3 regions of the Isoptericola sp. NPDC056578 genome follow, and region 2 is predicted to be linked to each of the others. Evidence: riboswitches for the same ligand, from Rfam matches in the RefSeq annotation. Region 2 holds a riboswitch; each other region holds the start of a gene.
The links. Region 2 has a riboswitch for thiamine pyrophosphate ahead of thiO (glycine oxidase ThiO). Riboswitches for the same ligand answer to the same signal wherever they lie in the genome.

Region 1 (4,437 bases), on a different contig from region 2:
GCACCGGCGAGCGCCGCGCCCCCGGCCGCCCCGGCTGCCAGCCCGCCGGCCACGGTCGCGCCGCGCCCCGACGGCCCTGCCCGCCGTTCCCCGTTCGCGACGACGGGCACCGCGTCGCCGTTCGGCGCCACCGCGGCCTCGGCGCCGCCCGCCCAGGCGGCACCGAGCCCGGCGCCGCCCGGCGCCACGTCGGTCGCGCCCCCGCTGCCCTGGGCGAGCCCGACCACCGAGCGGCCCGCGTCCGTGCCGCCGTCCCGCCCCGCTGCGGGCCCTGCACAGCCGTCGGCCGCGCCGGAGCGACCCGCCGCGTCCCCGTTCGACGCGCTGGTCGCGTCGGAGCAGCCCGTCCGCGCGCGGTCGGCCGCGCCGCTGGACGACGAGGACGACGACGAGGACTGGGACGAGCCGGAGGCGTCGTACACCTGGCTGCACTACATCGTCCTCGTGGTCGTCGCGTTCGTGCTGGGGCTCCTGGTCTGGAAGCTGCTGCTCCAGGCGCCCGACGACAGCAACTTCCAGACCGATACCGACGCCGCCGCGCCCGCGGCCGGCGTCTCCCTCACGTACGAGCACCCCGGAGCCGCTGCATGACCGCTAGCCCCCGCGCCGTCGAGCTGGCGGTCGTCGCCGCCCGGGCCGCGTCGGACCGCAAGGCGCAGGAGATCATCGCGCTGGACGTGAGCGACCAGCTCGTGCTCACCGACGTGTTCCTCATCGCCTCCGGCACGAACGAGCGCCAGGTCTCGGCGATCGTGGACGCCGTCGAGGAGGCGATGTTCCTCGCCGGCTCCAAGCCGATCCGTCGGGAGGGCAAGGCGCAGGCGCGGTGGGTGCTGCTGGACTTCGGGGAGGTCGTCGTCCACGTGCAGCACGCCGAGGACCGCGTGTACTACGCGCTCGAGCGGCTGTGGAAGGACTGCCCGGCGGTGGAGCTGCCGGAGGACGCGCGCGGCGGTGACGGCGCGGCGGCCGCCGCCGAGTACGGCGACGGCGGGGGCGACGGGGCGATCCGTCTCGCGGGCGACGAGCGGTGACGGCCGGCACCGTCGTCCTGCTGCGGCACGCCCGCACCGCCTACAACGCGTCCCTGCGGCTGCAGGGGCAGATCGACATCCCGCTCGACGAGGTCGGGCGCTGGCAGGCGGCGGAGGGCGGCTCCGCGCTCGCGTCGTCGCACCGCGCGACGCGCATCGTGTCGTCCGACCTGGGGCGCGCCGTCGAGACGGCGACCGCGTACGCGGACGCGCTCGGCGGGCAGCCCCTGGTCACCGACGAGCGCCTGCGCGAGCGCGGCTTCGGCGCCTGGGAGGGCCTCACGGGCGCGGAGCTGCAGGAGCGCTGGCCCGAGGAGTACGCCGCCTGGCGCCTGGGCGCGGAGCCCGTGGGCGCGGGGGCCGAGACGAAGGCGGCGGTCGCGGAGCGCATGGCCGAGGCCCTGGCCGAGCATGCCGGCGACCTGGACGACGACGCGACGCTCGTCGTCGTGTCGCACGGCGCCGCCATCTCGCTGGCGGTGACGGCGCTGCTCGGGCTCGACCCGACCACGTGGCGCGGGCTGTCGGGGATGCACAACGTGCACTGGTCGCACCTGCACCGTGCGGGCGAGGGTGCCGTGCCCGCCTGGCGCCTCGTGGCGCACAACGTGGGCGCGGGGTACCCCCTGGACCGCTGGCAGGCGGGGCCGGACTGGAATTTGGAACCTGGCCCGAAGTCTGCCTAAGATATCGACGTTCCCGAGGGGCGCAAGCCCGGAGGAACGCACCGAATCAGACGAATCGCCCGGTCGCCCGTCGGCCGCGAGAGTCGGTTCTCGGGGCTGTGGCGCAGCTGGTAGCGCACCTGCATGGCATGCAGGGGGTCAGGGGTTCGAGTCCCCTCAGCTCCACCCCGACGAGAAGGCCCGGAACCACACGGTTCCGGGCCTTCTTGCGTGACCAGGGGTTTCACGGTGCGGGACGCCCTTGCGCCGACGCCGTCGTCGCCTAGGGTCGGACCTGCGGCCGCGTCGTCGGCCGCCGTGAAGTCACACCTGAAGTCACATCTGAAGACACCCATGACAGGGGAGCGCCGTCGAAGGGGCGCTGAGAGTGCGGGCACAGCCGCAGACCCTTGGAACCTGCTCCGGTTAGCACCGGCGAAGGGAGTTACCTGGAATGTCCGCGCCCACTTTCGCGCGCAGCGCGTCCCTGCGGTACCGCACCGTCGACCTCGTCACCGTGGCCATGCTCGGCGTGGCCGTCGGTGTCGTCTTCTGGGGCTGGACCCAGCTCTACCACCTGCTCTCAGCCGGGCTGGCGGTCGCCTTCCCGCCGGCCACCGGGCTGCTCGGGGGCGGCTGGCTGCTCGGCGGCGTGCTGGGCGGCCTCATCGTCCGCCGTCCGGGCGCGGCGCTGCTCGCCGAGGTCGTCGCCGCGAGCGTCGAGGCGCTGCTCGGCGCCGGCTGGGGCTTCTCGGCGATCGTCTCCGGCGTCGTCCAGGGCTTCGGCGCCGAGCTCGTCCTCGCCCTGTTCCTCTACCGGCGCTTCGGCGCCGCGGTCGCGGCCCTGGCGGGCGCGGCGGCGGGCGCGTGCGGCGCCGTGTACGAGTGGTTCGCGTACTACCCGGACTGGGAGTGGGGCTTCCGCCTGGCGTACCTGGGCCTCTTCGGGCTCTCCGGCGCGCTGCTCGCCGGCCTCGGGGGCGCGGCGCTCGTGCGCGCCCTCGCGCGGGCGGGCGTGCTCGACGCGTTCGGCCCGGGTCGCGACCTCGCCGACCGCGCCGTCGACCGTGCCGTCGACCGCGCGCCGGCCTGACGGCGTGGCGCACGACGACGTCCGGGTTCGCGTGCGAGGGCTGTGCTGGCGGCCCACCGGGCGCCGGGCCCCGACGATCGAGGGCCTCGACCTCACCGTCGGCGCGGGGGAGCGCCTGGGGCTGGTCGGTCCCAGCGGGGCGGGCAAGTCGACCGTGCTGCACGCCCTGGCGGGCGTGCTGGGCGACCCGCTGCCCGGCGAGCTGTCCGGGACCGTCCACGTGGACGGCGGGGTGGGGCTCGTCCCGCAGGACCCGGGCTCCGCGGTCGTCGCGGCCCGGATCGGCCGGGACGTCGCCTTCGGCCCCGAGAACGCCGGCCTGCCGCGGGACGAGATCTGGCGCCGGGCCGGGGAGGCTCTCGACCGGGTCGGGCTGCGCCACCCGCCCGACCGGCCGACGTCGGCCCTCTCGGGCGGCGAGCTGCAGCGGCTCGCGCTCGCCGGGGCGCTGGCGAGCGCGCCGGGCCTGCTGCTCCTGGACGAGCCGACCGCGATGCTCGACCCCGCCGCGGCGGCCGAGGTGCGCGCCGCCGTCGTCGGCGCGCTGGAGGGCTCGGACACGTCCCTCGTCGTGGTCGACCACCACGTCGGGCCGTGGCTCGAGCACCTGGACCGCGTCGTGGTGCTCGGACCGGGCGGCCGGGTCACGCACGACGTCGCGCCCGCCGCGCTGCGCGACGTCCCGTCCGCCCTGCGGGACGACCTGACGCGCGCCGGCGTCTGGCTGCCCGGCGTGGCGGCGCCGTCCCCGCTGTCCGTTCCCGCGGCGCTGGTGGCGCCGGACGTGCCCGGGCCGGACGTCGTCGTCGCCGGCCTCCGCGTCGACCTGGTGACCCGCGGCCTGCGCGGTCGCACCACGACGCGTGCCCTCGACGGCGTGGCCGCGCGGCTGCCCGCGGGCCGCCTCACGTCCGTCACGGGGCCCTCGGGGGCGGGGAAGTCCACGCTCGTCGCCACTCTTGCGGGGCACCTGCGGCCGACGGCCGGCGAGGTGCGGGGCGTCCCGGGGCGGACGGCCCGCTCGGAGGAGCTCGCGCGGTCCTGCGGGTGGGTACCGCAGCACCCGGAGCACGGCCTGCTCGCGCTGCGCGTGCGGGACGAGGTGGAGCTCACCGGCCGGCACCTCGGCGTCCGGGTGGACGTGGACGCCGTGCTCGCGCTGCTGCGCCTCGACCACCTCGCCGACGCGCATCCGTTCCGGCTGTCCGGCGGCGAGCAGCGGCGGCTCGCCCTGGCGGCGGCGCTGGCGCACCGGCCGGGGCTCGTGCTGCTCGACGAGCCGACCGTCGGCCAGGACAGGGGGACCTGGGCGGCGGTGGCCGGGTGGGCCGGCGCCGCGGCCCGGCACGGCGCCACCGTCGCGGCGAGCACCCACGACGCGCACCTCGTCGCCCTCGCGGGGCACCAGGTGCGGCTCGGCGGCGCGACGAGCGAGCGAGCGACGGTGGCGGTGTGACCGGCGCGCTGGGGCGCGTGAACGCCCTCGTGCTCGTGGCCCTCGGGCTGCTCGGGCTGGTCGCCTCCCTGGGCGTCCGGGACGTCGCGAGCGCCGCCGTCGCGCTGGGCGGGTCGCTGGCTCTCGGGCTGCTGCTCCTGCCGCGCGGCGCCGGCTCTCCGGCCCGCTACCTCGCGGTGGTCGTCGCGG
Region 2 (4,437 bases):
GCTCGATCTGCTCGACCTCGCCCTCGCGCAGCAGGCCGTGGTCCACGTGCACGCAGGTGAGCTGGTCGCCGACGGCGCGCTGCACCAGCGCGGCGGCGACGGCGGAGTCCACGCCGCCGGACAGGGCGCAGATGACGCGGGCGTCGCCGATCTGCGCGCGGATCGCGGCGACCTGGTCGGCGATGACGTTGCCCGGCGTCCAGTCGGGCGCGAGCCCCGCGCCCTCGTAGAGGAACTTCTCCAGCACGGCCTGGCCGTGCGCCGAGTGCTTCACCTCGGGGTGCCACTGCACGCCGTACAGGCGACGGCCGGTGTCCTCGAACGCGGCGACCGGCGAGCCGGACGACGTCGCGAGCACCTGGAAGCCCTCCGGCGCGGCGTGCACGGAGTCGCCGTGGCTCATCCAGGTGGTCTGGTGGTCGGGGGAGCCCGCCAGCAGCACGCCCGCCTCGCACACCTCGACCTCGGTGCCGCCGTACTCCCTCTGCCCCGTCTGCGCGACGGTGCCGCCCAGCGCCTGCGCCATCGCCTGGAAGCCGTAGCAGATGCCGAGCACCGGCACGCCGGCCTCGAACAGCGCCGGGTCCACGAACGGGGCGCCCGTGGCGTACACCGACGACGGCCCGCCCGAGAGGATGATCGCCGCCGGGTTCTTGGCGAGCATCTGCTCGGTGGTGAACGTGTGGGGCACGATCTCGGAGTAGACGCGGGCCTCGCGCACGCGGCGCGCGATGAGCTGCGCGTACTGCGCGCCGAAGTCGACGACGAGGACCGGTCGCGGCGTGGGCGCCAGGTCGGCGGTGGTGGGGGTGTCGGTGGCGGGAGACGTCACCGAGCCATCGTAGCCGCCGGACGGTACCGCTCCCGGGCCCGTCCCACGGGTCACGCGGTGGGGTAGGTCACCTCGACACCGCGGCGGCGCGCCGGCCGTCGGCGGTCAGGCCAACCGCTCCCGCAGCTCGCGCGCGGCGCGCCCGGGGTCGGGCGCCTGCGTGATCGCGCGCACGACGACGACGCGCGACGCACCGGCGTCGAGCACGGCGTCCAGCCGCTCGGCGTCGACGCCGCCGATGGCGAACCACGGCGTCGTCGGGCGGGTCGCGGCGACCTCGCGCAGCAGGTCGAGCCCGACGGCCGCACGGCCGGGCTTGGTGGGCGTGGCCCACAGCGGGCCGACGCAGAAGTAGTCGACGTCCGGGTCGGCCTCGGCCTCGGCCGCCTGCGCGGCGGAGTGGGTGGAGCGGCCCAGCACCGGGCCCGGCCCGAGCAGCGACCGGACCGCCGGCACGGGCAGGTCGCGCTGCCCCATGTGCACGACGGGAGCGCCGGTCAGCCCGGCGACGTCGGCCCGGTCGTTCACCGCCCAGAGCGCGCCGTGCTCCGCGGCGACGCGGGCCACCACGGCCTGCAGCTCGAGCTCGCGCGCGACGTCGAGCGTCTTGTCCCGCAGCTGCACGACGTCCACGCCGCCCGCGAGCGCCGCGTGCAGGAAGTCCTCGAGGTCGCCCCGGTCCTCGCGGGCGTCGGTGCACAGGTACAGGCGGGCGTCGGCGAGCCGGGCGCGGGTCGTGGTCACGCCGGCCAGGGTAACCACGGCCCGGGTTACAGTGGCCGCGCACGGGAGCCCCGCTCGGGGCTGAGAGGGCGTAGGAGCCGACCGTCGAACCTGATCTGGGTCATGCCAGCGAAGGGAGCGCACATGCCCACGTCCACCGGTCCGTCCGCCACCCCCTCCGACGTCGTCGTCGTCGGCGGCGGGATCGTCGGTCTCGCGGTGGCCTGGCGGGCCGCGGACGCCGGCCTCGCCGTCACGGTGCTCGACCCGGCGCCCGGCGACGGCGCCACCCGCGCGGCCGCGGGGATGCTCGCGGCCGTCAGCGAGGCGGACTTCGGCGAGCGGGACCTCGCGCGCCTCAACCTCGCGTCGGCCGCCCGCTGGCCCGCGTTCGCCGCCGACCTCGCCGCCGCGACCGGTCGCGACGTCCCGCTGCTGCGTGCCGGGTCGCTCGCCGTCGCGTACGACGCCGACGACCTCGCCCTCCTGCGTCGCGTGCTGGCGCTGCACCGGGAGTGGGGCCTCGCGTCCGCGGAGGTCTCCGTGGCCGACGCCCGGCGCCGCGAGCCGTACCTCGGGCCGCGGCTCGCCGGGGCGGCCCGCGTCGAGGGCGACCTGGCCGTCGACCCGCGGGGCACGCACGCGGCACTCCTCGAGGCGCTGACCCGCGCGCCGGGCGGCACGGTCGTCCGCCGCGCCGCCGTGCGCCTGGAGCGGGACGCCGCGGGCCGGGTGGTCGCGGCGCACGACGCCGCCGGGGTGCGGCACGCCGCCGGGGCGGTGGTCCTCGCGGCCGGCGCCGTCCCTCCCGCGGGGCTGCTCGACGGCGCGCCGGAGGTGCGCATGCCGGTGCGGCCCGTCAAGGGCGTGACGCTGCGCCTGGACGCCGGGCCGGGGCTCGCCCTCGAGCACGTGGTGCGCGGCACGGTGCAGGGCCGGCCGGTGTACCTCGTGCCGCGGGGCCCGGGCACCGGCGCCGGCCCGGGCAGCGGGCCCGGGCACCGGGAGATCGTCGTCGGCGCCACCAGCGAGGAGCGGCCGGACGACCGCCGCGCCGAGGCGGGCGGCGTGTTCGCGCTGCTGCGCGACGCCCGCGCCCTCGTGCCCGGGATCGACGAGGCCGCGCTGGTCGACGTCACGCCGCGCGCCCGCCCGGCCACCCCCGACAACCTGCCGCTGGTCGGCGCCACCGCCGTGCCCGGACTGCTGGCCGCCGTCGGGCACGGACGCAACGGGGTGCTGCTCGCGCCGCTCACCGCCGACGCGGTGCTCGCCGCGCTGACCGGCACACCGCCGCCCGACGACGCGCTCGACACCCTCACCGCCGCCGACCCGCGACGCTTCGCGCCCGCAACCCCCGAAGGAGCCCTCCCGTGAGCACGCCGTCCACCTCCGCAACCGCCGTCGTGAACGGCGAGACCTACCCGCTCGACGGACCGCACGGCGACGGCGTCGAGGCCGTCGTCGCGACCCTCGTCCCCGCGTTCGTCGCCGACGGCTCGGTGCAGGGCATCGCCGTCGCCGTGAACGACGCCGTCGTCCCCCGCGGCCTGTGGGCCGGCACCCGGATCGCGCCCGGCGACCGGGTCGAGATCGTCACCGCCGTCCAGGGCGGCTGACCACGAAGCACGGAGGAAGCATGACCAGCACGCACGCCGAGACCACGTCCCGTCCGCTCGCGCACCCGCTCGTCGATCCGCTCGTGGTCGCCGGCACGGAGGTCGGCTCGCGCCTCGTCATGGGCACGGGCGGGGCGTCGAACCTCATGACGCTGGAGGACGCGCTGGTCGCGTCGGGCACCGGGCTCACGACCGTGGCGATGCGCCGCGTTGCGGTACGGCCGGGAGGCGCGGGCGCCGAGGACGGCGGCATCTGGGGCCTGCTGGAGCGGCTGGGCATCCGCGCCCTGCCGAACACGGCCGGCTGCTTCTCGGTCGCCGAGGCCGTGCTCACGGCGCAGCTCGCCCGCGAGGCCTGCGGCACCGACTGGGTCAAGCTCGAGGTGATCGCGGACGACGTCACCCTGCTCCCCGACCCGCTCGGCCTCGTCGAGGCCGCCGACCGGCTGGTGCGCGACGGGTTCGTCGTGCTGCCGTACACGAACGACGACCCGATCCTCGCGCGGCGTCTCGAGGACGTCGGGTGCGCGGCCGTCATGCCGCTCGGCGCCCCCATCGGCACGGGCCTGGGCGTGCTCAACCCCCGCAACATCGAGGCGATCGCGTCCGCCGCGCGCGTGCCCGTCATCCTCGACGCCGGGGTGGGCACCGCGTCCGACGCCGCCCTCGCGATGGAGCTCGGCTGCGACGGCGTGCTCCTCGCGACCGCCGTCACGCGCGCCGCCGACCCGGTCCGCATGGCGCACGCCATGCGCCTCGCCGTCGAGTCCGGGCGCCTCGCCGCCGGCGCCGGCCGCATCCCGCGCCGGGAGGGCGCGCTGGCCAGCTCCTCCCCCGACGGTCGCCTCGACCTCGCCCTCTGACGCGGTGCTCCACGCTGCCGAGGTAGTCCGATCCGTGCCGAGGTAGTCCGATCCGTGCCGAGGTAGTGGTCCGGTCCACTACCTCGCGGAGTCTCGGACTACCTCGGCACGACCCGTGCTCCCTCGCGTCAGACGGCGAGGAGCAGCGCGGGGGCGCCGCCCTCGACGGAGCGGGCGTCGACGCCGGCGGCGCGCGCGACGTCGGCCACGCGGGCGGAGCGGGCGCCCGCGGCGCAGACCAGGAGCACCGGGCGGTCGGTGGGCAGCGCCGCGACCGCGGACGCGGCGGCGTCTCCCCCGCCCAGGAACGCGCCGCTCGGCGACACGGTCGCGCCCGCGACGGGGAGCGCCTGGACCTCCCAGCCCTCGCGGACGTCGACGAGCGCGACGGGCGAGCCGC
Region 3 (4,437 bases), on a different contig from region 2:
CGCGACGTCGCGCGAGCCGCAGCGCCACGAGCACCGCCGCGCCGGCGAGCACGACGACGCCCCCCGCGATGCCGAGCACCACGACCAGCTCGGAGGCGTCGCCGCCCCCGTCCTCGGCGGCCGACGCGCCGTCAGCGGTTCCGGAGGACGCCTCGTCCGCGCCCGCGGCCCCGGCCGGGGCGCACGGCGGGGCGTCCGTCGCCGGGGTGGCGGCCTCGGCCCCGGCGGGCGGGTCGTAGGTGAAGGAGAACGCGCCGCTGGTCGGGTGCCCGTCGGCCGACACGATCCGCCAGTCCACCGTGTACTCGCCGCCCTCGCCGAGGGCGACGGGCACCGACACGGTGCGGTCCTGCATCGTCGGGCATCCGGTCGCGTAGTCGGTGCCGTCGGCGTCCGTCACGGTGATCACCGTGCTGGAGCCCTCCGCGGACAGGTCGAGCACGACGTCGTCGAACGTCACGTCGACGGACCCGGGCGGTTCCGTCACCTCGGACCCCGAGGCCGGCGACGTGCCGACGACGACGTTGTGGGCGCTCGCGGGCGCCGCGCCGGCGACCCCCGCGGCCCCGAGGCCGAGGGCGAGGGCGAGCGACCCGGCTGCGGCGAGGGCGCGTCGCGCGCTCATCGCTGCTCGGTGCCGGTGCCGGTGCCGGTGGCGCGGGTCCGCGCCAGGGCGGCGACACCCGTGACGGCGCCGACCAGCCCGAGACCGAGGCCCGCCGCGCCGAGCGCCAGCGGGAGGGTGCCGGAGGCGTCGTCGTCGGCCGCCGCCTCCGTGCCCGCGTCTGTACCCGCGTCTGCGCCGGCGTCGGCGGCCGAGTCCGTGGCGCCGGCTGCCGACGGCGTGCCGTGGCCGCCGTCCTCGGCCGCCGGGAGGACCTGCAGGACGGGTGCCGGGAGGTCGGGCTCCGCGTCGCCGGTCGCCTCCTGGTCCCAGGCGACGACCTCGCCGTCGGAGTACGTCTGCGTGGCGGGCAGGGCGATCTCCTCGACGCCGTCCGGGACAGCACCGGCGGACACGGTGAACCGGAGGAACTCGCCCGGAGCGATGCCGGCGTCGGCGTCGTCGGCGGTCCACTCGATGCTCGCCGGCGCCTCGGTCACGGTGGTGCCGTGCACCTCGACGGGCTCGGGCAGGGGCGCCTGGGTGACCTTCGCCGTCCAGCCCGGCACGGGCTCCACGGACACGCTGGTGAACGGGGTGTCGGTGGGGAGGTCGACCTTCACGGCGGTGGTCGAGGCCTCGGCGGACTCGTTCGGGACCTTGAAGGTGAGGGTGGCGTACGACCCGGCCTCGGCCGCGTCGGGGGTCACGGTCACGTGCGCGGAGGCGGCGGCCGCGCCGAGGACGAGGGCCGGCACGGTGAGGGCGGCGGCGCCGGCGAGGCGGCGCGCGCGGAGGGCAGGGGTGAGGGCAGGGATGGTCCTGGACATGGGTGTGCTGCTCCTGGTGCTCAGGGGTGGTCAGGGGTCGTCGGACGACGAGGGACCCGCCCCCGTCCGACGACGGACCAGGGCAGGGTCAGGCGGCGCGCACGAGGGCGCCCGGGAGCAGCGGGGGGCCTCGTGGCGGGGTGCGCCGGACGGCGCGGGCCCGGAGGGGGTGCCAGGTGCGCCCGACGACGACGGCGGGCTCGCGGACGACGGGCGGCGCCGCCGGGCCCAGCACGAGGACCGCGACGAGCCGCAGCTGGCCCGCGACGTTGACGGCCGCTCGGTCGCCCGCCGCGAGCAGCAGGGCGGTGAGCAGCACCGCGGCAGCGTGCGCGGCGAGCATCCAGGACGTCGTCCCGGGGTCGTCCGCGTGGTGCAGGTGCAGCCCGCCGCCGGTCGCGGGCCCGAGGGAGCCCGGGCCCAGCGCGTGCAGGGCGTGCCCGTCCGGCGCGGCCCCCGGCGTCGAGGGCAGGGTCGTGAGCAGGGTCGCGGGTGAGGCGCCGGTGCCCGCCGCGCCGAGCACGGACAGGGTCGTGTGCTGCACGAGCTGGAGCGCGACCATCGCGGGCAGCAGGCGGGGGAGCGTCAGCCGGCGGCGGGCGGTCCACACCGCGAGCGGTGCCGTGAGCGCCACGACGACGAGCCAGGCGAGGGGTGCCCCGGGGAGCGCGCCGCCGGCCAGGAGGTGGGCGGCGGCCGCGATGCTGAGCGTCGTGCCGGCGACGAGGAGCTCGCGCGCACGACGGACGACCACGGGCACCCCCGCACCCTACCGTGCCGCGAACAGGCCGCGGGCCTGCGGCGCAAGGCCTGGCGAAGTGTCGCGGGACGCCGACACGCGCCGCGGGACGCCGCCCGCCCCCGCGCGGGCCTGGGCTACGGTGGGCGGCACGACACGGGGTGCGTCCCGACCGGTCATCGCCGCGACATCGTCACGACGACGTCGCGACCCGGCCGGCGGGCGCTGAGAACACACCCGTCGAACCTGATCTAGCTCGTACTAGCGAAGGGATGTCGACATGAGTGCGCGTGCACCTGAAGACAGCTCCGCCGGCAGCGCCGGCTCCACCGCCCCTGCTCCCGCGGCCCCGGCGCCGACGAGGGGCAGTCGCCCCCGCGTCCTGGCCGTCGCCGGGTCCGACCCGTCCGGGGGCGCCGGGATCCAGGCGGACCTCAAGTCGATCGCGGCCGCGGGCGGCTACGGGATGGCGGCCGTCACGGCCCTGACCGTGCAGAACACGCGGGGGGTGCGCGACGTGCACGTGCCGCCCGCCGCGTTCCTGGCCGCGCAGCTCGACGCCGTCACCGACGACGTGGCCGTCGACGCCGTGAAGATCGGGATGCTCGCCTCGGCCCCCGTGGCCCACGCCGTGGCCGCCTGGCTCGACGCCCTGCCGCCCGGCGCGACGGGCGCGCGACCCGCCGTCGTCCTGGACCCGGTGATGGTCGCCACGAGCGGGGACCGCCTGCTCGACCCGGCGGCCGAGGACGCCGTGCGGGACCTGCTGTCCCGGGTGGACGTCGTGACGCCGAACCTGCCCGAGCTCGCGGTCCTCGCGCAGGAACCGTCGGCCGCGGACTGGCCCGCCGCGCTCGAGCAGGCGCGACGCCTGGCCTCCCGGCACGGGGTCCTGGTGGTGGCGAAGGGCGGCCACCTGGGCGCCTCGGGGACGGGCGCGACGGGGGCGGGGGCCCCGGACGCGCTCGTCGGGCCGCAGGGCGTGCTGGCGGAGCTCCCCGGGCCGCGCCTGACCAGCACCTCCACCCACGGCACCGGCTGCTCGTTGTCCAGCGGCCTGGCCGCGCGGTACGCGCGCACGAGGGACTGGACCGAGGCGCTGCGCGGCACGAAGGCCTGGCTGACCGCGGCGATCCGGGCGGGGGCGGCCCTGCGCGTCGGCGGCGGGAACGGGCCGGTCGACCACCTGGTGGGGCTGCGCGCCGGCGGCGCGGAGCCGCTCGCGCCGTCCGGTGCGTCCGGTGTGGGCGGGGCATCAAGTCAGGACGGGGCGGAGGACGTCGTCGCCCGCTGGTGGGACGACGCCGCGGGCGTGCGCGCCGCGATCGACGACCTGGCGTTCGTCCGGTCGCTGGGCGACGGGACGCTCGACGCCGACCACTTCCGCACGTACCTGGAGCAGGACGCGCTCTACCTGCGCGACTACGCGCGCTGCCTCGCGCGGGCGAGCGAGCTGGCTCCCACGCGGGCCGAGCAGGCGTTCTGGGCCGGCGGCGCGCACGGCGCGCTGGTGACCGAGCTCGACCTGCACACCCGCTGGCTGGGCGGGGAGCCGCAGGACGTGCCCGCCAGCCCCACGACGGCCGCGTACCTCGACCACCTGCGCGCGGCCGGCGACGACTACGCGACCCTCGTCGCCGCCGTCCTGCCCTGCTACTGGATCTACCAGGACGTGGGGGAGCGGCTGGCCGCCCGCGACCACCCGGGTCACCCGTACGGGGCGTGGCTGGGCACGTACGCGGACGACGCGTTCGCGGACGCGACGCGCGAGGCCGTCGCGATCCTGCGCCGCGCCGCCGCGGCGGCCGACCCGGTCACCCGGGACCGGATGGCGGCGACGTTCCACGCGGCGTGCGAGCACGAGCTGGCGTTCTTCGACCAGACCGGGGCACCCACGGTCGAGCCCACGGTCGGGCGCGTCGCGGTGGGCTGACCCGGTCCACCGCGGCCCGTCCGGGTCCCGCCGTCGTGCGCGACGGCGGGATCCCGCGGCGGTAAGCGGTGTCCCGAGCTCGGGGCGCACCGCATGACCGGGGCAAGTGTGTCGGAGGCGAGTGACAGAATAGGTGTGATGCCCGACACGAAGCGCACTTCGCGCAGCCGCAGCCGAGGCGCCCGCCGCGCCGATCCCTCCGAAAGTCCCAGGAGGAGCACCGCCTCCTCCGCTCCCCGCCGTCCCGTCGCGACCGGCACCCCGCCGGGCCGCGCCGCGGGGCCGCCCGGCCGCACGGGCGCCGCCGCCGCCGGGCCCGCCGTCGCCCCCG

Region 1: linked by a shared signal. The riboswitch ahead of ACFQ80_RS20800 (ECF transporter S component) and the one ahead of thiO (glycine oxidase ThiO) in region 2 are both predicted to bind thiamine pyrophosphate.
Region 3: linked by a shared signal. The riboswitch ahead of ACFQ80_RS02860 (bifunctional hydroxymethylpyrimidine kinase/phosphomethylpyrimidine kinase) and the one ahead of thiO (glycine oxidase ThiO) in region 2 are both predicted to bind thiamine pyrophosphate.

What each region holds. Positions count from the first base shown of each region.
Region 1 is NZ_JBHTVC010000078.1:43-4,479, forward strand. Features, by position in the region: partial or broken gene ACFQ80_RS20780 (hypothetical protein) at 1-591, shown strand, start outside; gene rsfS (ribosome silencing factor) at 588-1,034, shown strand; gene ACFQ80_RS20790 (histidine phosphatase family protein) at 1,031-1,720, shown strand; tRNA gene ACFQ80_RS20795 (tRNA-Ala) at 1,813-1,885, shown strand; TPP riboswitch at 2,049-2,160, shown strand; gene ACFQ80_RS20800 (ECF transporter S component) at 2,154-2,792, shown strand; gene ACFQ80_RS20805 (ABC transporter ATP-binding protein) at 2,797-4,248, shown strand; gene ACFQ80_RS20810 (energy-coupling factor transporter transmembrane component T) at 4,245-4,437, shown strand, end outside.
Region 2 is NZ_JBHTVC010000054.1:27,215-31,651, reverse strand. Features, by position in the region: gene guaA (glutamine-hydrolyzing GMP synthase) at 1-832, opposite strand, end outside; gene thiE (thiamine phosphate synthase) at 938-1,576, opposite strand; TPP riboswitch at 1,608-1,710, shown strand; gene thiO (glycine oxidase ThiO) at 1,700-2,932, shown strand; gene thiS (sulfur carrier protein ThiS) at 2,929-3,174, shown strand; gene ACFQ80_RS17785 (thiazole synthase) at 3,195-4,037, shown strand; gene ACFQ80_RS17780 (ThiF family adenylyltransferase) at 4,166-4,437, opposite strand, start outside.
Region 3 is NZ_JBHTVC010000004.1:70,388-74,824, forward strand. Features, by position in the region: gene ACFQ80_RS02845 (copper resistance protein CopC) at 1-625, opposite strand, end outside; gene ACFQ80_RS02850 (YcnI family protein) at 622-1,434, opposite strand; gene ACFQ80_RS02855 (hypothetical protein) at 1,523-2,194, opposite strand; TPP riboswitch at 2,321-2,463, shown strand; gene ACFQ80_RS02860 (bifunctional hydroxymethylpyrimidine kinase/phosphomethylpyrimidine kinase) at 2,454-4,106, shown strand.